Regions from separate parts of the Mesorhizobium sp. P2_D1 genome, predicted to be linked through region 2. Evidence: predicted binding sites of a transcription regulator. Region 2 holds the regulator's gene; each other region holds the start of a gene.
The links. The regulator PhoB, encoded in region 2, activates phosphate uptake and scavenging genes when phosphate is short. The targets are predictions, from matches to a motif close to TGTCATNNANCTGTCAT.

Region 1: the regulator PhoB is predicted to act here: its motif matches at 3,392-3,408, upstream of AC1D0I_RS14990 (acid phosphatase).
Region 3: the regulator PhoB is predicted to act here: its motif matches at 1,758-1,774, upstream of AC1D0I_RS13845 (esterase-like activity of phytase family protein).
Region 4: the regulator PhoB is predicted to act here: its motif matches at 3,879-3,895, upstream of AC1D0I_RS18180 (acid phosphatase).

What each region holds. Positions count from the first base shown of each region.
Region 1 covers NZ_JBFUDZ010000017.1:90,836-96,762, reverse strand. Annotated here, with positions in the region: gene AC1D0I_RS15005 (DUF922 domain-containing Zn-dependent protease) at 1-594, shown strand, start outside; gene AC1D0I_RS15000 (RBBP9/YdeN family alpha/beta hydrolase) at 597-1,136, opposite strand; gene AC1D0I_RS14995 (Lrp/AsnC family transcriptional regulator) at 1,245-1,757, shown strand; gene AC1D0I_RS14990 (acid phosphatase) at 1,764-3,302, opposite strand; gene AC1D0I_RS14985 (cytochrome-c peroxidase) at 3,555-4,787, shown strand; gene AC1D0I_RS14980 (putative bifunctional diguanylate cyclase/phosphodiesterase) at 5,007-5,927, shown strand, end outside.
Region 2 covers NZ_JBFUDZ010000020.1:67,855-73,781, forward strand. Annotated here, with positions in the region: gene xylF (D-xylose ABC transporter substrate-binding protein) at 1-24, opposite strand, end outside; gene AC1D0I_RS16605 (ROK family protein) at 380-1,627, shown strand; gene phoB (phosphate regulon transcriptional regulator PhoB) at 1,782-2,471, opposite strand; gene phoU (phosphate signaling complex protein PhoU) at 2,491-3,198, opposite strand; gene pstB (phosphate ABC transporter ATP-binding protein PstB) at 3,224-4,030, opposite strand; gene pstA (phosphate ABC transporter permease PstA) at 4,027-4,878, opposite strand; gene pstC (phosphate ABC transporter permease subunit PstC) at 4,882-5,865, opposite strand.
Region 3 covers NZ_JBFUDZ010000015.1:102,055-107,981, reverse strand. Annotated here, with positions in the region: gene AC1D0I_RS13850 (L,D-transpeptidase) at 1-105, shown strand, start outside; gene AC1D0I_RS13845 (esterase-like activity of phytase family protein) at 161-1,642, opposite strand; partial or broken gene AC1D0I_RS13840 (GcvT family protein) at 1,952-4,364, shown strand; gene AC1D0I_RS13835 (trimethylamine methyltransferase family protein) at 4,377-5,927, shown strand, end outside.
Region 4 covers NZ_JBFUDZ010000024.1:6,758-12,684, reverse strand. Annotated here, with positions in the region: gene AC1D0I_RS18210 (GNAT family N-acetyltransferase) at 1-21, shown strand, start outside; gene AC1D0I_RS18205 (DUF6665 family protein) at 23-328, shown strand; gene AC1D0I_RS18200 (cupin domain-containing protein) at 386-730, opposite strand; gene petA (ubiquinol-cytochrome c reductase iron-sulfur subunit) at 1,045-1,605, shown strand; gene AC1D0I_RS18190 (cytochrome b) at 1,622-2,923, shown strand; gene AC1D0I_RS18185 (cytochrome c1) at 2,952-3,809, shown strand; gene AC1D0I_RS18180 (acid phosphatase) at 3,939-4,634, shown strand; gene AC1D0I_RS18175 (alpha-hydroxy acid oxidase) at 4,816-5,927, shown strand, end outside.

The DNA.
Region 1 (5,927 bases), on a different contig from region 2:
AGAGCCTGTGTTCGTCTGTGCCTGTCGCTGGCCGCCCTGTTGGGCTTGCCGCTCGCCGCCCATGCCGACTGGAAGCCGGTCGAGAAGGTCGAGACCTACGCCATATCAGGCCAGTCCGGGCCAGAGCTCTACCGCTCGATCGGCGACAACGGACCGAAGGTCGGCATTGCCCGCGCCATCGCCCACACCAATTTCAAGCTGACCTGGACCAGGGACTATCAGGCGCGAGCGGGAGCCTGCGTGCTGGTCTCGGCACGGCCGAAGCTCATCATCACCTACACCTTGCCCAGCCCCTCCTCGCCACTGCCGCCAGCAATCCAGAAGAATTGGGAGGTTTTCATTGCCGGCGTCAGCGCCCATGAGAAGGTCCACGGCGCAACCATTGTCGACATGGTGCGCAAGATCGAAGCGGCGACCGTCGGCCTCAGCGTCGCCGACGACCCCAAATGCAGCAAGATCCGCGCCGAGATGACGAAGCGCCTGTCCGGACTGTCTCAGGCACAGCGACAGGCGAGCCGCGATTTCGACCGCATCGAACTCGGCCAGGGCGGCAATCTGCAAAAACTCATCCTTGCCCTGGTCAACGGCGGCTGAAGCTAGCCTCGAGCCTCCGAAACCAGACCGTCGAGAAGCGCAGCACCTTCCGGCCAGTCGCCCAGGCCACTCTGCGCATTGATGTGGCCGAACGCGCCGATGACGGCATGGCCGCTGCCCCACTGCTTCGCCCTCGCCTCGGCATAGTCCGCAGCGCCATAGGGATCGTTGGTGCTGGTCACCACCAGCGAGGCAAACCGCAGCCGGCCCTCGGGAATTTTGGCAAAGGCCATGCCGTAGGCCGGGAACACGGCCGCCGTCGGATCGGGAACACCGACCAGCAAGGCCGCCTGGACCGGGCGCCGCGAGATCTTCTGCCAATGCGCGATCAGCAGGCAGGACAGGCTGTGCGCGACCAGCACCGGCGGCTCCGGCGCCTCGATCACGGCAGCCTCGAGCGCCGCCAGCCAGTCGGTGAAATCCGGCAGGTCCCAGCTCGAGGGCTGGAACCGACGCATCGCCGGATTGGCGCTTTCCCAGCGCGATTGCCAGTGGGCTGGGCCCGAACCGCCGCTGCCGGGCAGGATGATGAAATGCGTCATGTCGCCTTGCTCCTATCTCTTGAAGGAGGATGGTGGCGTCTTGCAACGATCCCGGGAATGGGAAATCATCGTAAAAGTCACGGCATTTCCGATGGATTCAAGGTGACCATGAAAAACAACGAAGAGCGCGCGCCGCTCGACCCGACCGACATCGCCATTGTCGAAGCCATGCAGGAAAACGGCCGCATCGGCATGTCCGAGCTTGGCCGCCGGGTCGGCCTGTCGCAGCCGGCTACCTCCGAGCGGGTGAAACGGCTGGAGGAGCGCGGCGTCATTGCCGGCTACACCGCGGTGATCGATCCGGCCGCACTTGGCCTCGGCATGATGGCGATCATCCGGGTGCGCACCACGCATGAGCACATCCGGCCCTGCCTGAAGCAGTTCGCCGAGATGCCGCAGATCACCGAGGTGCACCGGTTGACCGGCGAAGACTGCTTCATCCTGAAAGTGGTCGTCCCCTCGCCGGCGCAGCTTGAAACCATCGTCGACGCGGTGGCGCGCCATGGCGCGGCCACCACGGCGCTGGTGTTGCGCAGCGAGGCGCCGAAGCCGATAGGCCGCGACCTGATCCGGAGATCAGGCGGCTTAGGGCAAAGGCGTCTCGCCGCACCGAGGTCCTGAGCTGCCCTAGCGGCTGAGATCGAGTGCCGCGCTCAAATCGCCCATCGGCGGCTGGTCGTTGTTGCGCAGCGCCTTGTCGCGGGCGACGATGCCGGGCAGCACCGGTAAATCGTAACGCGCGGTGATGAAGCGCAGGATCGACGTCGTGTCGTATTGCGTGTGGTCGACAGTACCCATCTTCGCATAGGGCGAGATGATGAAGGCGGGGATGCGGTTGCCCGGCCCCCAACGGTCGGCCTTCGGCGGCGCGACATGGTCCCAGAAACCGCCATTCTCGTCATAGGTGACGACCACCAGCATGTGGCTCCATTGCGGGCTTTTCTCCAGGTGCGAGACGACGTCGGCGAGATGTTGGTCGCCGCTCGCCACATCGGCGTAGCCGCCATGCTCGTTGAGATTGCCTTGCGGCTTGTAGAAACTCACCGCCGGCAGCTTGCCGTCGTCGATCGCCTTGATGAATTCGGTCCCGTCGAGGCCGCCATCCCTAAGATGTTCGGCCCGCGCGGTCGTGCCGGGCGCGTATGCCGCAAAATAGTTGAATGGCTGGTGGTGGAACTGGAAGTTCGGCACAGGCGTCGCGTTCTTGCCGTCGAGCGTTGCCTGCCAGGCGCCGGAATACCAGGCCCAGCTGACGCCCTTCAGCGACAACAGATCGCCGATGGTGATGTCGTGCTGCGGCGGCAGCGTAGTCGGCTGCGCCGGATCGGCCAGTGCCTTGTCGCCGCCTTCGGCCGGCTTGTTGGCGCTCGGCTGATAGGGCGGCTGCATGGTGTTGACGGCGTGGAAGTCTGGCGTGATGGCGCCGTCATTGACGAATTTCGGCGCCCCGCCGAGGGCAGAGGCCGGCGAGTTGTCGGCGACCTTCAGCGTCGTGCCGTCGGCTTCGACCACGGCGATTTGCCCCTTCACCGGACTGGTGTCGGCATTTGGATAGACCGGAACGCAGGCGCAGGCGAGCATGATATGGTTGAGGAAGGAGCCGCCGAAGGCGCCCTGGAAGAAATTGTCGGCCAAAACGTATTTCTTCGCCACCGCCCACATCGGCAGCACCGAGCCGTCATAATGACCCATCACCAGGCCGCCGGAATCGGCCCAGGCGACGAACTTGTCGTTCTTCCCGCCGTCGATCTGCATCTGCTCCTGATAGAAGCGGTGCCAGAGGTCGCGCGTGATGACGGAGGTCTTCTCGTTGAAGCCGCTGGCGTCGTCGATGGCGAAGCTGGCATTGCTGAGATGGGCCGTCTGCGCCTCGGTCACCGGCGGCGTCACGCCCTTGGCGGTCAGACCACCCCAGGCCGGCGGCAGTTCGCTCAGCGGCTTGCCGTCGCGGTCGAGCTGGCGCACCTGGCCGGCCGAAAGGTTGGCCAGGCCGTTGGCGCCGGGGAAGCCGCCATAGAGATTATCGAAGCTGCGGTTTTCGGCATAGATGACGACGACGGTGTCGATCTTGTCGAAGCCGGGAGGGGCTGCGTTGGCTGTAGCCGGAATCGAGGCCAGCGCCGTGCCGGCCAGGCAAAGCGAGGTGAAAAGCGTGAACCGCGTCATGGGAGGTCCTCATGGCTAGGGTGATGGCTAGAGGGCAGTGTATGGCTTGGGGGCGACGAGCCATGGCTTCGGACGCTAGGTCGATGCTTTGTCACCTTTGTGACATTTATCGCCTATCCGAACACGGTTGCGTGAGCGGGTGGACCGGTCATCAATCCGTTGCAGTGCGGACCTAATTGCGGAACAAATCGGACTGAACCTTATGACCGCAAGACGATGGAACGGTTGATGATCGCGACCGCCGCGGCATCGATGTTTGGCCTCGCCACCATCCTGCCCGGCAACGCCGTCAGCGCCGGTAGCGGCAGTGTCCATCCCGGACCGATGTCGCGCGCGGATGCCTTCGCTCGGGCGCAGGCGCTGACAGCGCTTGGCCGAAAGATGTTCTTCGACCCGTCGCTGTCGGCTTCAGGCAAACAATCCTGCTCGTCCTGCCATGATCCGCACCATGCCTTCGGTCCGGCCTCGGCGGCACCGGTCGAGATGGGCGGTCCGAAGCTGGACCAGCCCGGACTGCGCGCCGTGCCCTCGCTTCGATACCTTCAGGCGGTACCAGCCTTCACAGAGCATTTCTACGATTCCGAGGATGAAGGCGACGAAAGCGTCGACAACGGCCCAACCGGCGGCCTGACCTGGGACGGCCGCGCCGACCGCGGCCGCGACCAGGCCAAGATCCCGCTGCTGTCGCCATTCGAGATGGCCAACAAGGATGCCGCCGCCGTCACCGCCGGATTGCGCAAGTCCATCTATGCCGATGAATTCAAGGCCGCCTTCGGCGACACCGTGTTCGACCACCCGGACGACGCCTTCGACGCCGCTGCCGAGGCGCTCGGCACTTTCGAGCAGAGCAGCACCGACTTCTACCCCTATTCCAGCCGCTACGACGCCTTCCTCGCCGGCAAGGCGACGCTGTCGGCGCAGGAATTGCGCGGGCGCGCGCTGTTCGAGGACGAAACCAAGGGCAATTGCGCCAGTTGCCACCTGAGCGAACCCGCCAATGACGGCGAGCCGCCGCAATTCACCGATTTCGGCCTGATCGCCGTCGCCGTGCCGCGCAACCCGGCCATCCCGGCCAATGCCGACCCCGCCTATTTCGATCTCGGCCTGTGCGGGCCGCTCAGGACCGACTTCCATGGCCGGGCTGAGTATTGCGGCCTGTTTCGCACGCCGACGCTGCGCAACGTCGCGCTGCGCAAAAGCTTCTTCCACAACGGCTACTTCCACACGCTGCGCGACGCGGTTGCCTTCTATGCCAGCCGCGACAGCGATCCCGGCCATTGGTATCCCAAGAACGCCGACGGCACGATCCGGCAAAATGACGATTTGCCAAAGGCTTACTGGGCCAACCTCAACCATGACCCGCCCTTCGGCAAGAAGCCCGGCGACAAACCGGCACTGACCGACCCCGAAATCGACGACATCGTCGCCTTCCTGCAAACGCTGACCGATGCCGATCAGCAGGCCGGGGCGGTACCGGCGAACTGATTGCCTGGACCTTGCGCATGCCCAATCCCGCTTTCTCGCACCCGCAAAACAGGTTTATGGATCTTGCCGGATTTGGTGTGTGGCGGCGCTGGGGCCGCAAGGAAGGGCATTGGTTATTGGCGCTTACTCATTAGCGCTTCCTAAACTGCTCTGGGGTATCCCTTACCAATTGATGGTGGGACGCCGATGAACGCATTCTGGCGAGCAGTCGGATTTGTTGTGATCCTTGTGACCGGCGCAGCGATGCTGGCGGCCTTGCATATCGACGCCCAGCGGAACTTCGCGCTTGCCAAGGAACGCTACATCGAGAACTCCCAGGCGGCAGCCAGGACAACCGCCAAGACGGTCGAAGACGCCTTGCGGGCCGTCTACGAGAATGTGCGAACGCTGAGCTACCTGCCAAGCGTCCGAAACCTCGACCGGCATGGCACCAACCTCGGCGACGAGGGCCGCGCGACAATCCAGCAGATCTACAACAATCTCGCCAACAACGTCTCCATTTCCGAGGTCTACTTCCTGCCGCTGGATTTCGACCCCGACCGCTTCGATGCCGTGACCGGAAAGCTCGAGGAGCCGATCCTCCAGTTCGACCAGCTGATCGTGAATGCCAGGGCGCGGTCCGACGCTGCAGCCGCAAAGTCCGCAAAGCTTGACGAGAACGCGCTGACCCGGCCCGCCGAAGAAGTCGAGACCTATGAGTACCAGGAACTGGCCAAACAGCTCGCCTGGCTGAAGGCGAACTATCCGAATTCGAGCGCCATTGACGGGCTGAATGTGCCGATCATCGGCACCAAGGAGCTCATCACCTGCGACAACACAGATTTCATCCACACCGGCAATGACGCGGATCGCTCCGGTTTCATCCTTTCGGTCCCGGTCTTCGGCCAGGATGGCAGCCTGCGCGGCTCCGTCTCGGCAATCATGCTCACCTCGGCGCTGAGGAAACTGTTGCCGAGCAGCGACTATGTCATCGTCAATTCAGGCTACGGATTTGAATCCGACCAGCACAAGATGTCGACGGCCCTGGCGGCGGATTCCCGTGCCTTCACGGCGGCCGACCCCAATCTGATCTATTCCGAAGTCATCCCGCTCTCGCTCAACGATCCCAGAAGCGCCTGGCGTCTCTGGGCCGGTTTCCCC
Region 2 (5,927 bases):
GATGGCGGCTGTGAATTTTTTCATATTATCCTCCCTGCGCCGCGTATGGCGCGACCAAACTGACCCGTAGGCCGGCACAGAGGCTCTATTTTTTCGAGCCTCGAAAAAATAGTGATCCAACGCCCGAACGCTGTCAACATCGATTCTGATGGATTTTGACGTCTCTCCGAGTTTTTTTCGAGCTCCGGAATAAATAATGACATGATGGTGGGGTTCTGCCAGAATTTGGCTTGGCGCATGTCGCCCCAAAAGTGCGCAGCGGTTTTGGGGCAACGACACGTGCAGAAACAAGTGCCTGAAGCGCGTCGCGCTTTCAGGCTTCGCTGATGGCCTTCGGGAGGCACGAAAGGCTGCAGCGACCGGGAGGATGTGAAAAAGCATGTCGGTCGGAATCCGTCACGACGATCTGCGCCGCCGCAACCGGGCGATGGTGATTGCGGCCGTGCGCCGCGCCGGACAGCCGTCCCGCACCGAGATCGCCGCGACCACGGGCCTCAGCCATTCGACTATATCGGCGATCTCCTCCGACCTCATCGGCGAAGGCATCCTGACTGAGAGCAAGCCGAGCGAGGCCGGCTCGCTCAAACGCGGCCGGCCGCAGGTCGGCCTCGGCCTCAATCCGGAAGCGGCGGCGGTGATGACCGTGGTGCTGTCACTGAACTTCCTCTCGGTCGCCGTCATCGACTATGCCGGCCAGGTGATCGCCGAGGAACAGCGCCGGCTGGACACGCTGACCATGTCGCGCGACGCGCTGGTCGGTGAATGCGTTGCCATCGTACGGCGTCGTCTCGAAGACCCCGACCTCGACGTCCGCAGTGTCGCCCGCATCGCGTTGGCGATCCAGGGCATCACCGACACTCGAGCCCGCGCCATGCTGTGGTCGCCGATCACGCCGCACACCGACATCGCCTTCGCCGACATACTCGAGGACGAGTTCGGCATCCCCGCCACCATGGAGAACGACTGCAATATGATGGCGATAGCGTTGCGCTGGCGCGACCCTGATCGCTACCGCGACGACTTCATCGCCATCCTGTTGTCGCACGGCATCGGCATGGGCCTGGTGCTGAAGGGCGAGCTGTTCACCGGCACTCATTCCTCGGGCGGCGAGTTCGGCCATATGATCCATCGGCCGCACGGCGCGCTGTGCCGCTGCGGGCGGCGCGGCTGCGTCGAGGCCTATGCCGGCAACTACGCCATCTGGCGCAACGCAAGGCAGATGAGTGAGGATGCGGAACCGGTCGCCGATGTCAGTGATGCCGACATGCGCGCGCTGGCGACCGCGGCCCGCGAGAGGGATGGACCCGAGCGCGAGGCCTATCGCAAGGCCGGCGAGGCACTCGGCTACGGTCTCGGCAGCCTGTTCGCGCTGATCGATCCGGCGCCCGTCGCCATGGTCGGTGTCAGCGCCGCGGCCTTCGACCTGATCGAGCCGGCATTGCGCGAGGCCATTGCTCAGACCGCCGGCGGCCAGCATTCGCAATCGATTTCCTTCGACACCGAACCGAACGAACTGCCACTGATCCGCGAAGGCTGCGCCACGCGGGCACTGACCTTCGTAGACCAGGAGATTTTCGCGCCCGGCACGCAGGCGAGATCCGGCCTCGGTGGCAAGAACGTTGCGTGAATAACGCGCCGGGATGTGTTGAGATTCAGGTTAGGCCGAGTCGAGAATGGCGGGTTCCGAGAACCGGAACGGAGCGGACATTTGGATCCGTGAGTACCGGAAGCGCAGGAAACTGCCGTTCGCAGGCCGGCATCACCTGAATATCAGCAGATCCCTAATCTTCCCGGATTGCGTAGCCCGCCCCACGAATGGTGCGGATGACATCGGGCATGCGGCCATTGTTGACCGCCTTGCGCAGCCGGCCGACATGCACGTCGACCGTGCGTTCGTCGATGTAGATCGTCTCGCCCCAGACATTGTCGAGCAGCTGGCTGCGCGAGAACACGCGGCCGGGATGGCGCATCATGAATTCGAGCAGGCGGAATTCGGTCGGTCCGAGCCGGATCTCGCTCTTCTTGCGATAGACCCTGTGCGATTCACGATCGAGCACGATGTCGCCGACCTTGAGCACGCTGGACAGCACTTCCGGCTTGGCGCGGCGCAGCAGCGCCTTGACCCTGGCCATGAACTCCGGCGTCGAGAACGGCTTGACCAGATAATCGTCGGCGCCTGTCGAGAGGCCGCGCACACGATCGCTTTCCTCGCCACGCGCGGTCAGCATGATGATCGGCAGCCGCTCGGTCTCTGGACGCATCCTTAGCCGGCGGCAGAGTTCGATACCGGAAACCGCCGGTACCATCCAGTCCAGCACCAGAAGGTCGGGGACGTTCTCCTGCAGCCGGATCTCGGCCTCGTCGCCGCGCGTCACCACCTCGACCTGGTAGCCCTCGGACTCCAGATTGTAGCGGAGCAGCACACCCAGCGGCTCCTCATCCTCCACCACCATGATGCGTGGCGCGATCATCGACTGGTCATCCCTGCCGTCATGCCGCCGGCGCGGACATCGCCGTCTCGTCCTGCTTCGGACGATTGGCGGGCAGCTGCGTGCCGGTCAAAACATAATACGCATTTTCCGCGATGTTGGTGACGTGATCGCCGATGCGCTCAAGGTTCTTGGCGCAGAACAAAAGATGCGTGCAGGCGGTGATGTTGCGCGGGTCTTCCATCATGTAGGTCAGGAGTTCGCGGAACACGGAGGTGTACTTGACGTCGATGCGCTCGTCGTCGGCGCGCAGCTTCGCCAGCGCCGCCGCATCGCGTGCCGTATATTCCTCGATGACGCCCTGCACCTGGATCAGCACCAGCTGCGCCATTGCGTCGATGGAGTGCGACAGGTCGCGCGGGGTGACGCTGAGGCCGACGGTGCCGACGCGCTTGGCGATATTCTTGGCAAGGTCGCCAATGCGCTCGAGGTCGCCGGCCATGCGGATCGAACCGACGACATGACGCAGATCGTCGGCCATCGGCTGACGCTTGGCGATCAGTGTGATGGCGCGGTCGTCGAGCTCGCGCTGGCGCGCGTCCATGATCGCATCGTCGGAGACGACGCGCTGCGCCAGGGCGTTGTCGGAATTCAACAGCGCCTTGGTGGCGCCGCCGACCATCGAGCCGGCGAGGTCGCCCATGTCGCGGATCAGCCTGCTGATCTGTCCGAGATCCTCGTCGAAAGAAGCGACTGTGTGTTCGCCCATGATCTTAGTCCTCGTATGCCTGAGCTCAGCCGAAGCGGCCGGTGATGTAGTCCTGCGTGCGCTTCTCGCGGGGCGACGTGAAGATCTTCTCGGTGCGGTCGAACTCGACCAGTTCGCCCAGATACATGAAGGCCGTCTGCTTCGACACGCGCGCCGCCTGCTGCATGTTGTGGGTGACGATGACGATCGTGTAGTCGGCTTGCAACTCGTCGATCAGCTCTTCGATCTTGGCGGTCGACAGCGGGTCAAGCGCCGAAGCCGGCTCGTCGAGCAGGATGACTTCCGGCTTCACCGCCACGGTGCGGGCGATGCAGAGACGCTGCTGCTGGCCGCCGGAAAGGCTGAGGCCGCTGGCGTTGAGCTTGTCCTTGACTTCGGTCCACAGTGCGGCGCGCTTCAGCGCCTGCTCGACACGGCCGTCCATCTCGGACTTGCTGATCTTCTCGTAGAGCCTGACGCCGAAAGCGATGTTTTCATAAATCGACATCGGGAACGGCGTCGGCTTCTGGAACACCATGCCGATCTTGGTCCGCAGCAGGTTGAGGTCCTGCGAGCGGTCGAGAACGTTGTGGCCGTCGAGCAGCACCTGGCCCTCGGCGGTCTGCTTGGGATAGAGCTCGTAGATGCGGTTGAAGACGCGCAGCAGCGTCGACTTCCCGCAGCCCGAAGGTCCGATGAAGGCGGTGACGCTGCGCTCGGGCAGCGACAGCGTGATGTCCTTCAGCGCCTTGCTCTGGCCGTAGTAGAAGTTGAGGTTCTTGACCTCGATCTTGGCCTTGCCGGCAATTGCCTCGGCGGCGATCGTCATGTCTGGAGACAACATCTGGCTCATTTGTCCTCTCTGCGTCCGGTCAGGCTGCGAGCAAAGATGCTGAGCGCGAGAACCGTCAATGTGATGATGAGTGCACCGGTCCAGGCCAGTTGCTGCCATTCCTCGTAAGGGCTGAGAGCGAACTGGAAGATGGTCACAGGCAGGCTGGCCATCGGCGCGTTGAGATTGCTCGACCAGAACTGATTGTTGAGCGCCGTAAAGAGCAGTGGCGCCGTCTCGCCGGAGATACGGGCGATCGACAGCAATATGCCGGTAACGATGCCGGAAAGGGCGGCGCGGTAAGCGACCGACTTGATGACCACCCAGCGCGGCGCGCCGATCGCGGTGCCGGCCTCGCGCAACGCGTTCGGCACCAGGTTGAGCATGTCCTCGGTGGTGCGCACGACGACCGGGATGACCAGGATGGCAAGCGCGACGGCGCCGGCGATCGCCGAGAAATGCCCCATCGGCCGGACCATCAGTTCATAGACGAACAGGCCGATGATGATCGAGGGCGCCGACAAAAGGATGTCGTTGATGAAGCGCACCACGGTGGTGAGCTTCGAAAAGCGTCCGTATTCGGCCATGTAGGTGCCGGCCAGCACGCCGATCGGTGTACCGACGACGACGCCGATGATGGTCATCATGATGCTGCCGTAGATGGCGTTGAGCAGGCCACCGGCATCGCCGGGCGGCGGCGTCATTTCGGTGAACACCGCGAGATTGACGCCGGACAGGCCCTTGTACAGCAGCGCGCCGAGGATGAGCGCCAGCCAGGCAAGTCCGATGCCCGCGGCGGCGACGCACAGCGTCATCATCACGGAATTCTTCCTCTTGCGGCTCTGATGAAGCGATGTGGCTGTCGACATCGGTCAGGCTCCCGTGCGGGCGTCAATGCGCATCAGCATGTAGCGTGCGATGGCGAGGATCAGGAAGGTGATGACGAACAGGATCAGGCCGAGCGCCACCAGCGAAGAGGTATAGAGATCACCGACGGCTTCGGTGAATTCATTGGCGATGGTCGCGGAGATCGTCGTTGCCGGCGCGAACAGCGAGGTGCTGATGCGGTGCGCGTTGCCGATCACGAAGGTCACCGCCATGGTTTCGCCGAGCGCGCGGCCAAGGCCGAGCATGACGCCGCCCATGATGCCGATCCTTGTGTAGGGAATGACCACGCGGCGGGTCACTTCCCAGGTCGTGCAGCCGATGCCGTAGGCGGACTCTTTCAGCACCGGCGGCACCGTGTCGAAGACGTCCTTGGTGATCGAGGTGATGAAAGGCAGCACCATGATGGCAAGGATCAGCGACGACGTCAAAAGGCCGATGCCGTAGGGCGGACCGGCAAACAGGCTGTTGAGGCCGGGAATGCCGTGGAACGCGCTGATGATGAAGGGCTGCACGGTCGTCTGCAGGAAGGGCGCCAGCACGAACAGGCCCCAGATGCCGTAGATGATCGAAGGGATGCCGGCGAGCAGTTCAACCGCCATGCCGATCGGACGCCGCAGCGGGCGCGGACAAAGCTCTGTGAGGAAGATGGCGATGCCGATGCCAAGCGGCACGGCAATCAGGATGGCGATGGCGGAGGTGATGATGGTGCCGTAGATCGGCGCCAGCGCGCCGAATTTCTCCGTCACCGGATTCCAGCTTTCGCTGGTCAGGAAGGAGAAGCCAAAGGTCGACAGGGCTTGCCAGGAGCCGGCAAACAGCGAGATCGCAACACCGCCGAGCAAGACCAGCACCAGTATGGCGGCGGCACGGGTCATTCCGTGGAAGATCGCGTCGGTCAGCGCGAAACGTCTGACAGTCGCGTCGCGCGAACCTCGAATGGCTGGCAAGGCTTCCTGGACAGCACTCATGTGAAGCTCGGCTCTTTGAATTGAGGGAAAAGGAGCGCCGCGGCGCGGCGCTCCTTCAAAGG
Region 3 (5,927 bases), on a different contig from region 2:
GTACGCGCAAATCTGTCGGCCGCCGCGAAGATCACCGCCGTGTCGAACAGGACGGCCGAGCCGATCGACGCGGGCGTACCGAAGGACGCGGAGATGTTGCAGTAAGTGTGCCTTCACGATCTGTAGGCGGACGCGCTTGGCGTCCGCCTGGGTCGTGTCGTTACTTCTTGGCGAGGCCGGGAAGCGTGACCTGATAGACCGTGAACATGGTGTCGACATCGGCGCCGTCCTCGGCCTTGTAGGGTGCGCCGACCTGGAACCCGTCCTGGGTGAGGAAGTCGTTGTCGTTGGCCACGAACAGGAAATAGTCGTCCGGCAGCTTGGGATCGAGCACGCTGACCACCGACATCGCCTCCCACTTTTCCGAAAGGTTGTTCTTGTCGTTCGGCGCGCCATTGTGCAGGCCGAAGCGGCCGAGTTCGCCCTTGTCGTTGAGGTCGATGAACGGCGTCAGCTTGGCCGGCGTCACCGATGGGTCGAGCACGCCCTTGGGTGCCACCGGCTTGTCGGCGGCGTCGAAGGCGCCACCGGCGATGTCGGTCGCAGCGGAGAGATCGACGATGTTGATCTGGCGAAGCAGCGAGGTGTCGCCCTTCAACCCCTGGCCGTTGCCGCTGTCGCGGGTCAGCATCAGGAAGGTCTGGTCGGACAGGGCGACGATCTCGCTCTGCGCCGCCACCTTGGTCTTGCCCTTGGCATCCTTGAACACCGGCAGCGGCACGACATATTCGTGCGCCAGCTTGAGATGGGCGAGGTCGGAAGCGTCATAGACCAGCGCGCGCGTGTTCTGGCGCGTCGCGCCGGAATCGCCGCCATCCTGCCGGGGCGCCGACTGCAGCACGGCGATCAGGAACTTGCCGTCCGGCGTCATCGCCATGCCTTCGAGGCCCTGGTTGTTCTGTCGGCCGGTATCGGGATCCTTCGGATCGGGCTCGGCAGCACCTGGACCTGGATTGTCCGAGGCGAAGTTCGGCGCGCCATGGCGCATCGGCACGAGGGCAGCCGGCGGCTGGGTCGCCGACAGCAGGCGGCCTTCAGCGGAAAACCGATAGATGTTCGGGCCGTATTCGTCGGAGATGAACATCGAGCCGTCGGCTAGCCGCACGATCGCCTCGTTGTCGAGCGCCAGCTTGCCGTTGGCCTCGGGCAGGATCGGCATGTCGCCGCTTGCTGCGCGCACGCCGTTGAGCGGGTCGAGGCCCGTGGCATCAGCGCCCTTGTCGTCGGTCAGGAGCATGGTGTCGGCGAGTGTCGCCTTGACGCCGGACTGCTCCTGGCCGGCAGCGGGTGCCGCACCAGGCGCGGTTGGCGCGAACTCGATGCCGATCGTGTTGAGGCGCGGCCGGTAGTCGGTGGTGCCGACGACATTGTAGCCGCGGTCCGGCAGCAGCCAGAGCGAACCCTTGTAGCCGTCGGCACCATGCGTCCAGCCGGCGGTGTCGATCGCCATGCCGGAACCTGAGCCGAACGTTTCGCCGAACTTGTCCTTCTGGCTGGCCGGGATGCGGCCGACGCCGACCAGTCCCTTGTTGACGAAGCTGATGCCGCCGACGGTCGCGGTGCTGTCGGCCAGCGCCGGCGTCAAGGCGGTGAACAATGCCAGCGCGACGCCGAGCGACGCGGTTCGGTGCAGGTGTTTCATGGATGATCCTCTTTGTAACAAAGCGTGCCGGAGCGGCCGATGGCGAAAGAGCTGAAAGAGGTGCGGCATCGATGATGCCGCGCGCGCCTCCCCGAAAGCGGTCTACGGCGCAAACATGATGCTTGCGTGACAGCGCGCGCAATGCCCCGTCGGGTTCTTCACACGCCGATAATAACCTGTGGTCGCACCAAAGAATTGATCACTCCCTTCTAGCTCAAGTCGACAAAGCGTGGTGTGCGTGCATCGTACTAGACACATATGTCCAGTGCGTATATGGTGCAGCCTTCGGACTAACCGGGGAGGGAAGCCTTGAAGTCGCACTACCGCGCAGTCGTCATCGGGGGTGGCGTGGTCGGAGCCTCGGTGCTCTATCATCTGACACGGTTCGGCTGGAGCGATGTGGCGCTGATCGAGCGAGCCGAACTGACGGCCGGTTCGACCTGGCACGCGGCGGCCGGGTTCCACGCGCTCAATGCCGATCCCAACGTCGCGGCGCTGCAGGACTACACCATCAAGCTCTATCGCGAGATCGAGGCCGAATCCGGCCAGGACGCGGGCCTGCACATGACGGGCGGCGTCAACATGGCCAGCGATCCCCAGCGCTGGGAGTGGCTGAAATCGGCCTGGGCCGTGTTCCAGTCGGTCGGCATCGAAACGGCTCGCCTAGTGACACCGGAAGAGATCAAGGAGATCTGCCCGATCGTCGATGTCAGTGACGTGCTCGGCGGCCTCTATGATTCCAACGAAGGCCATCTCGACCCTTACGGAGCGACGCATGCCTATGCCGGCGCCGCGAAAAAGCGTGGTGCCGACGTGATCCTGCGCAACCGCGTGGTCGCGTTGAAGGCGCGTGCCGACGGGCACTGGGATGTCGTCACCGAGCAAGGCACGATCGTGGCCGAGCATGTCGTCAACGCCGGCGGGCTATGGGCAAAGCAGCTCGGCCGCATGGCCGGCGTCGACTTGCCGGTGACGCCGATGGAGCACCACTATTTCATCACCGAAGACATTCCGGAGGTTGCCGCTCTCGACAAGGAACTCGGTCTTGCGGTCGATCTCGACGGCTTTTCCTACCTCAGGCAAGAGCGCAAGGGCGTGCTGCTCGGCGTCTACGAGCAGAACCCGAAGCACTGGAACATGGATGGCGCGCCATGGGATTACGGCATCGAGCTGATCCCGGAAGACATCGACCGCATCAGCCCGGAACTGTCCAAGGCCTATGAGCGCTTTCCGTGCCTGAGGACGGCCGGCATCCGCAAATGGGTCAACGGCGCCTTCACTTTCACCCCCGACGGCAATCCGATCGTCGGGCCGGTGCGCGGGCTGAAGAATTACTGGCTTGCCTGTGGCGTCATGGCCGGCTTCAGCCAGGGTGGCGGCGTCGGCAAGTCGCTGGCCGAGTGGATGATCCATGGTGAGCCGCAGGCCGACATCTTCGGCATGGATATCGCCCGCTATGGCGCCTTCGCGGCCAACCGCGAATATCTCAGGCAGACGACGCGCCAGTTCTATTCGCGCCGCTTCGTCATGACCTTTCCCAATGAGCGGCTACCCGCCGGCCGGCCGCTGAAACGCCCCGGCGCCTATGACGGCATGACGGCGGCGGGATGCGAATGGACGGCGTCCTGGGGTCTGGAAATCCCGGCCTATTTCGCACCGATGGGGTTTCGCGAGAACACGACGCTGCGGCGTTCCAACGCCTTCGACATCGTCGGCGACGAGGCGCTGCAGGTTCGGCGTGCCGCCGGTCTCGTCGATATCTCGGCCTATGCGCGTTATGCGGTCTCGGGGCAAGGGGCCGAAGCATGGCTTGACCAGTTGCTTGCCTGCAGGCTGCCGAAGCCGGGACAGGCGAGGCTGGCGCCGATGCTCGGCCATGACGGGCGGCTGAAGGGCGACCTCACGGTCATCAACTGGGGTGGCGGCGACTATTGGCTGATGGGCTCGTACTATCTCAGGGAATTCCACATGCGCTGGTTCGAGAGCCATGCGGCGGAGGGGATCACTGTCACAGACCTTTCCGACACGATGAGCGGCTTCCTGCTGACCGGGCCGAATGCACGCAAAATCCTGGCGCGCACGACGCATCAGGACGTGTCGGGCGCGGCACTGCCGTTCATGGCCTGCGGGGCATTCGACATCGGTATGGTGCCCGCGCGGGTTGCCCGCCTTTCGATCGCCGGTGAGCTCGGTTTCGAGATCAGTTGTCCGGTCACCATGCATGCCAGCTTGCGCGAAACGCTGCTGGCCGCCGGCGAGGATCTCGGCCTTGCCGAGATCGGCTATTACGCGCTGAATGCGCTGCGGCTGGAGAAGAGTTTCGGCATCTGGTCGCGGTGAATTCACCCAGGGCTACACACCCGATCAGGCCGGTCTCGACCGGTTCATCGCGTTTGGGAAGGGTGACTTCACCGGTCGCGAGGCGGCATTGAAACAGCGGGAGGGCGGCAGCGGCCAATGCCTGGTGACGCTGGAGATCGATGCCATCGACGCCGACGCCAGCGGCTTCGAGCCGGTCTGGCATCAAGGCCGGCGCGTCGGCTTCGTCACTTCGGGCGGCTATGGCTATACTGTCGGCAAAAGCCTGGCGCTGGCGCTCGTCGACCGTGATTTCGCAGGCGAGGGCACCGCGCTCTCGGTGCACGTCGTCGGCACGGAGCGGCCGGCGCGCGTCATCGCGGCCTCCCCCTACGACCCCGAAGGCAAGGCGATGCGGCAATAAGGAGGATTTCTGATGGTCGATGAGGCGGCACGTGATAGCAGGCGCGAGCGCCGGCGTGGACGGACGGGCGAAGCCGGCTCGGAAACCAGCCGCCGCCCCAATTACCGTTCGCTGAGGAACCCGTTCCTGCCGCAGCCGATCTTTTCGGATGATCAGGTTGCCGCCATCCACGACACGGCGCTGCGTGTGCTGGAAGAACTCGGCATCAAGGTGCTGCTGCCGCAGGCGCGTGAGCATTTCGCCCGCGCCGGCGCCCTGGTCGATCCGGACACCGATATGGTGCGCATCGGCCGTGACATGGTGACGGCGGCGCTGGCCTCGGCGCCGAAGTCGATCCATGCTCATGGCGGTGCCCGCGCCCGCGATCTGACGCTCGAACTCGGCTCGATGACTTTCCTGGCTGGATGCGGGGCGCCGAACGTCACCGATCTCGAGCGCGGCCGGAGGCCGGGCACGCTGGCCGATTTCGAGGATCTGATACGGCTGGTGCAGCATTTCGATGTGCTGCATATGCTGGGACCCTGCATCGAGCCGCAGGACGTCGACAACCGCTTTCGCCACTATGCGGTCAACCGCGCGCAGCTGACGCTCTCCGACAAGCTTCCGTTCGTCTTCGCGCGCGGCACGCCGCAGGTCGAGGACGGCTTCGAGATGCTGCGGTTGGCGCGCGGCCTGTCGGAGGACGAATTCCTTGCCGGCGCGCACTGCTACACCGTCATCAACACGAACTCGCCGCGCCAACTCGACATCCCGATGGCGCAAGGCATCATCGATTTCGCCAGGGCCGGGCAGATCTCCGTCATCACGCCCTTCTGCCTGGCGGGCGCGATGGCGCCGATCACGGTCGCCGGTGCGCTGACGCTGCAGCATGCCGAAGCGCTGGCGGGACTGACGCTGGCGCAGATCGTGCGGCCGGGCGCGCCGGTTGTCTATGGCTCCTTCTCCTCCAATGTCGACATGAAATCCGGGGCGCCGGCCTTCGGCACGCCGGAGCATGTCAAGGCGACGCTGGGCGCCGGCCAACTGGCGCGCTTCACCGGGCTGCCATGGCGGTCCGGCGGCGGCAGTGCGGCCAACATTTCGGACGCGCAGGCGGCGCACGAGACGCAATTCGCGCTGTGGGGCTCGGTGCTGGCCGGGGCGACGATGTGCATCCATGCCGCCGGCTGGCTGGAAGGCGGCTTGAGTGTTTCCTTCGAGAAGCTGGTCACCGATATCGAGGCGCTGCAGACGGTGGCTGAACTCTGCGCCCCGACGCCCGGCGACATCGATTCCATCGGCTTCGAGGCAATCGCCGAGGTGCAGCCGGGCGGTCACTTCTTCTCGGCCGGCCACACCATGGCGCGCTACCGCACCGCCTTCTACGAACCGCTGGTCGCCGACTGGTCGAATTTCGGCAATTGGACGCAAGGCGGGTCGAAGACGGCGAGCGAGCGCGCCACCGGTGTCTGGAGACGGGCGCTGGCCGATTTCGTGCCGCCGGAATCGGCTATCGCGACCGCCAGCGTCCTCGACGCGTTCATCGCCCGGCGCACGCAAGAGGGCGGCGCAGCACCGGTGTCC
Region 4 (5,927 bases), on a different contig from region 2:
ATTTTTGGGAAAGGAGGTTGAAATGTCGCTGCGTCCGCCATCTGCCAGCGCCACGGCCGCCGAAGCCGCCTTCGATGCGCTCGGCCATGAAATCCTCGCCGAGAAGGCGGCAGCACTCGGCCGCGCCGGTCAGCGGGTCGAGGAAACGCTGGCGAGGCTGCGCGACAATGGCGATGAGAACCTGCGTCCCCGTCTCCTCAAGGAGGCCGCAGAGGCGGTGCACGGCTATTTCATCCAGCGCGAACTGTGCGGATTGCGAAAGCATGACGCCGTCATCCGCGAATACAACATCCCGAAGGCGGTTCTGGTCAGGCTCGGCGCGAAATAGCTCTTTTGTTCGACCATGACCTCCGGCGAAAACTGGTTCCCGCTTTCGGGATCATGGTCATTCCAGCCATTCGGTGATGAAGGTGCCGTTCTCGTGGATGTCGGTGGTCTCCAGCGGGCCCGGGCCGAGATTGGTGAATTTGTGCGGCGTGTTGGGTGGAACGATCACGATCTGGCCGGCAAAGGCCTCGATCTCCTGGTCGCCGACCGTGAACAGGCAGGTGCCCTGGCGGATGATGAAGATCTCTGCGTAGGGATGCGTGTGGAGCCGGGGGCCGCCGCCGACATCAGGCAGATAGTTGAAGATCAGGCAGGACTTGGAGCCGTAGGCGCCGCATTGCAGCTCGCCCTTCCAGCCGTCGGAGCGAACAGCCCATGTGTCGCGGTCTATGACGTGTGCCATGGCGGCGAGGATAGACCGGGCCGGTGTCCGGTGTCGAGGTGGAGGCGAACCCCGGAATTGCGGTTGTTTCCCTGTTGTTTAGCGATCTTCGGCAGCCATCCGGCGCCGCGCTGACCGAGGACGGATTTTGTCCCCGCGACAATCTGCCCTTGTGCCTTCACCCGTCTGGACAAAAACGGGCTTCACGCATAAACCGAAGTCCAAATGCCGGAGGAATTCGCAAGCCTGTTCGCCATGCGCTGTCGGGTTGGCGCAATTGAGCGGGGAACAAGGCTCAGCCACCGGCGCGGAATAGGCGAAAGGATCAGGCACCCGTGAGCGCAACCGACACCCAGGATCCCAACCGTCGTGATTTTCTCTATGTCGCCACCGGCATGGCCGCGGTGGTCGGCGCGGGTGCCCTCGCATGGCCGTTCATCGACCAGATGCGCCCTGACGCCTCGACACTGGCGTTGGCTTCCGTCGAGGTCGACGTCGCTTCACTCACCCCGGGCATGTCGCTGATCGTCAAATGGCGTGGCAAGCCTGTCGTGGTGCGCAACCGCACCGAGCAGGAGATGAAGGACGGCGAGGCGGTCAAGCTGACAGACCTCAAGGATCCGATCGCCCGCAACGCGAACCTTCCGGCCGACGCGCCGGCGACCGACGCCAACCGCACCACGCCCGGCAAGGAAGCCTGGATGGTGATGGTCCAGGTCTGCACGCATCTGGGCTGCATTCCGCTCGGCCAGGAAGGCGAATTCGGCGGCTGGTTCTGCCCGTGCCACGGTTCGCAATACGACACGGCCGGCCGCATTCGCAAAGGCCCGGCGCCCGAGAACATGGCAGTGCCGGTATTCAAGTTCATTTCCGATACCAAGATCCTTATCGGTTGAGGCAGGGGATATTTCGATGAGCGAGGGACACTCGACCTATACGCCCAAGACCGGTATCGAACGCTGGTTCGACGCCCGCATGCCGCTGCCGCGGATGGTCTATGACAGTTTCATCGCCTATCCGGTGCCGCGCAACCTGAACTATGCGTGGACCTTCGGCGGTATCCTGGCGATCATGCTGGTGTCGCAGATCCTGACCGGCATCGTGCTGGCCATGCACTTTGCAGCCGACACCAGTCTCGCCTTCGATTCGGTCGAGAAGATCATGCGCGACGTGAATTCGGGCTGGCTGTTGCGCTATCTCCATGCCACAGGCGCCTCGTTCTTCTTTATGGCCGTTTATATCCACATCTTCCGTGGCCTTTATTACGGCTCCTACAAGGCGCCGCGCGAGCTGCTGTGGATCCTCGGCTGTATCATCTACCTCCTGATGATGGCGACGGCCTTCATGGGCTATGTGCTGCCGTGGGGCCAGATGAGCTTCTGGGGCGCCACCGTCATCACCGGCTTCTTCAGCGCAATCCCGCTGGTCGGCGAATGGATCCAGCAACTGCTGCTCGGCGGTTTCGCCGTCGACAACCCGACACTGAACCGCTTCTTTGCGCTGCACTACCTCTTGCCGTTCATGATCGCCGGCGTCGTCGTGCTGCATGTCTGGGCGCTGCATGTCGTCGGCCAGTCGAATCCGACCGGCATCGAGGTCAAGTCGAAGACCGACACCGTCGCCTTCACCCCTTACGCGACCATCAAGGACGCGTTCGGCATGATCGTGTTCCTGTTCTTCTTCGCCTATTTCGTCTTCTACATTCCGAATTTCCTTATGGCGCCCGACAATTACATCGTGGCCAATCCGCTGAAGACACCGGCGCATATCGTGCCTGAATGGTACTTCCTGCCGTTCTACGCGATCCTGCGCGCCATCACTTTCAACATCGGGCCGATCAATTCCAAGCTCGGCGGCGTGATCTGCATGTTCGGCGCCATCGTCATGCTGTTCCTGGTGCCGTGGCTTGACACCTCGAAGGTGCGGTCGGCGGTGTACCGGCCCTGGTACAAGCTGTTCTTCTGGCTGTTCGTGGCCGATGCCATCCTGCTCGGCTGGCTGGGCTCGCAGCCGGCGGAAGGCAGCTACGTGTTCATGGCGCAGATGGCGACACTGTTCTACTTCGCCTTCTTCCTGGTCGCGCTGCCGGTGCTCGGCCTGATCGAGACGCCGCGGCGGCTGCCGAATTCGATCACCGAAGCGGTGCTCGAGAAGAACAAGGGTGGCGGTCATCATCCTGCGGGGGCTACGGCCGCGCCGGAAACCAAGGGCTGAGCGGGTAGAGAATCTAAGGGGATTTGGCATGAAGAAGATTCTCACCTCGCTGGCGTTGCTTGGCCTCGTGGTTGTTGGCACCGGGGCGATCGCCGCCGAGGAGGCACACAACGCGGCCGCACCGACGCATTTCCCGATCAACGAGCCGAAGGAGATCGACTGGAGCTTCGCCGGGCCGTTCGGCACCTACGACAAGGCGCAGCTGCAGCGTGGCCTGAAGGTCTACAAGGAAGTCTGTTCGGCCTGCCATTCGATGAATTTGGTGGCGTTCCGCACGCTGTCGGACCTCGGCTATTCGGACGCGCAGATCAAGACGCTGGCGGCCGAGTACACCATCCACGACGGCCCGAACGACGCCGGCGACATGTTCGACCGCCCCGGCAAGCCGTCCGACCACTTCCCGCCGCCATTCGCCAACGAGGAAGCCGCCGCTGCCTCGAATGGCGGTGCCGCTCCGCCCGACATGTCGCTGCTGGCCAAGGCGCGCGGTGTCGAGCGCGGCTTCCCGCGCTTCGTCTTCGATATCTTCACGCAGTATGCCGCGGGCGGCCCCGACTACATCCATTCGCTGCTGACGGGCTACGACCAGACGCCGCCTGCCGGAATGGTCATCCCGGAAGGCACTCACTACAATCCGTACTTCATGTCAGGCGTGTCGCTGAAGATGCCCAAGCCGCTGTCCGACGGCCAGGTGACCTATGACGACGGCGCGCCTCAGACCATCGATCAGTATTCCCGCGACGTCTCTGCCTTCCTGATGTGGGCGGCCGAGCCGCATATGGAAGACCGCAAGAAGACCGGCTTCCGCGTGCTGGTGTTCCTGCTTTTGTTCGGCGCGCTGGTCTATCTCACCAAGCGCAAGGTGTGGGAAGGCGTGGCGCACTAAACCGCGCACAGCCATACGATCAAAAAAGGGCGCCGAAAGGCGCCCTTTTGCTTTTGTGGAGGCCGGTGGTGTCACATGGCCGTCACCGCATCTGGCGATCCTGTGCCGCTCTCATCAAAGGATCGCACCATGAAAAGATACGCATCGCTCGCGGCAGGCCTTCTGCTGCTCATCGTCGGCTCGGCTGCGCAAGCGGAAGATGCCCAGCCCTTCGTCACCAACAAGGATGTCGACCTGACGATGATCCTGCCGCCACCGCCCGCGAACGACTCGGCGCAGACCAAGGCCGAACTTGGCGAGGTGCTGACGCTGCAGGTGACGCGCACGCCCGAAATGGTGGCCAGCGCTGTTGCCGACGCCGAGGAGAATGTCTGGCGCTTCGCCAATGTCATGGGGCCGAAGTTCAACAAGGAAACGCTGCCGAAATTCAGTGCTTTCTTCGATCGTGTGGTGGCCACCGAAGGCGCCGTCGTCGATCCGGCCAAGGATGTCTGGAAGCGTCCGCGTCCGCACCAGCTCAGCGACCTTGTCAAGCCCGCGGTCAAGCTGTCCAGCTCCGGTTCATGGCCTTCCGGCCACGCCACCGTCGGCACCATGATGGGCATCATCCTGTCCGACATGGTTCCGGAAAAGCGCGCCGAGATCATGGCGCGTGCGGCTGAATACGCCCACAATCGCGAGGTTGGCGGTATCCATTACGCGTCCGATGTCGAGATGGGCAAGATTTCCGGCAGCGTGATCGCCGCCGTCCTGCTTAACCGGGACGACTTCAAGGCCGAATACGACGTGGCCAAGGCCGAGCTTCGTTCCGATCTCGGCATGTAATCTTTCGCCGGCTGCCGGTTTTCGACGAAAGGGGCGCTTCGGGCGCCCCTTTTTGTGCTGGTGGTTGTAGCTCGTGGGGCAGCTCGGCAATTAGGCCGTTGGCACGGAGACAACAGGTTGATATTCGACGCACCAAACGGTGGCGAAGCGATTGCCACGATTTGACGTCTGGAAATCAATGATGCGGCTCAGCGACTGTCACAATTTTTCTGATTTCCGCCGCATGGCGCAACGGCGGCTGCCGGGGCCGATCTTCGACTATATCGACGGCGCGGCGGACGACGAGGTCACCTATCGCCGCAACACCGAAAGCTTCGAGACCTGCGATCTGGTTCCCAACGTCCTGCGCGGCGTCAGCGAGATAGACATGTCGGTGACGGTGATGGGTCAAAAGCTGGCGATGCCGGTCTATTGTTCGCCGACCGCCTTGCAGCGGCTGTTCCATCATCAGGGCGAGCGCGCGGTCGCCAAGGCCGCCGCCAAATACGGCACGATGTTCGGCGTCTCCTCGCTTGGTACCGTCAGCCTCGAGGAGGCGCGCGGGATCAGCAGCGGCCCGCAGGTCTACCAGTTCTATTTCCATCGGGATCGCGGCCTCAACCGGGCGATGATGCAGCGAGCAAAGGAGGTTGGCGTCGAAGTGATGATGCTGACCGTCGACAGCATCACAGGGGGAAACCGCGAACGCGACAAACGCACCGGCTTTGCCATCCCCTTCAAGCTCAACCTGGCCGGGATGCTGCAGTTCGCGATCAAGCCGGCCTGGGCGATCAATTATTTCACCCATGAGGGGTTCAAGCTGCCGCAACTGGACGAGCATGTCGACATGGGCGGCGGCACCATGTCGATCGGCCGTTACTTCACCGAAATGCTCGACCCGTCGATGACGTGGGACGATGTCGCAGAGATGGTCAGGCTGTGGTCGGGTCCGTTCTGCCTCAAGGGCGTCATGTCTGTGGAGGACGCCAAACGCGCCGTCGAGATCGGATGCAGCGGCATCGTGCTGTCGAACCATGGCGGCCGGCAGCTGGATGGCTCGCGAGCGGCGTTCGACCAGCTTGCCGAGATCGTCGACGCGGTCGGCGACAAGATCGACGTCATCATGGATGGCGGCGTGCAGCGCGGCACTCATGTGCTGAAGGCGCTGTCGCTCGGCGCCAAGGCGGTCGGCGTCGGCCGCTACTATCTGTTCCCGCTCGCGGCGGCCGGCCAGCCGGGCGTCGAACGGGCGCTCGAACAGATGCGGGTCGAGATCGAACGCGGCATGAAGCTGATGGGCTGCAGTTCGATCGA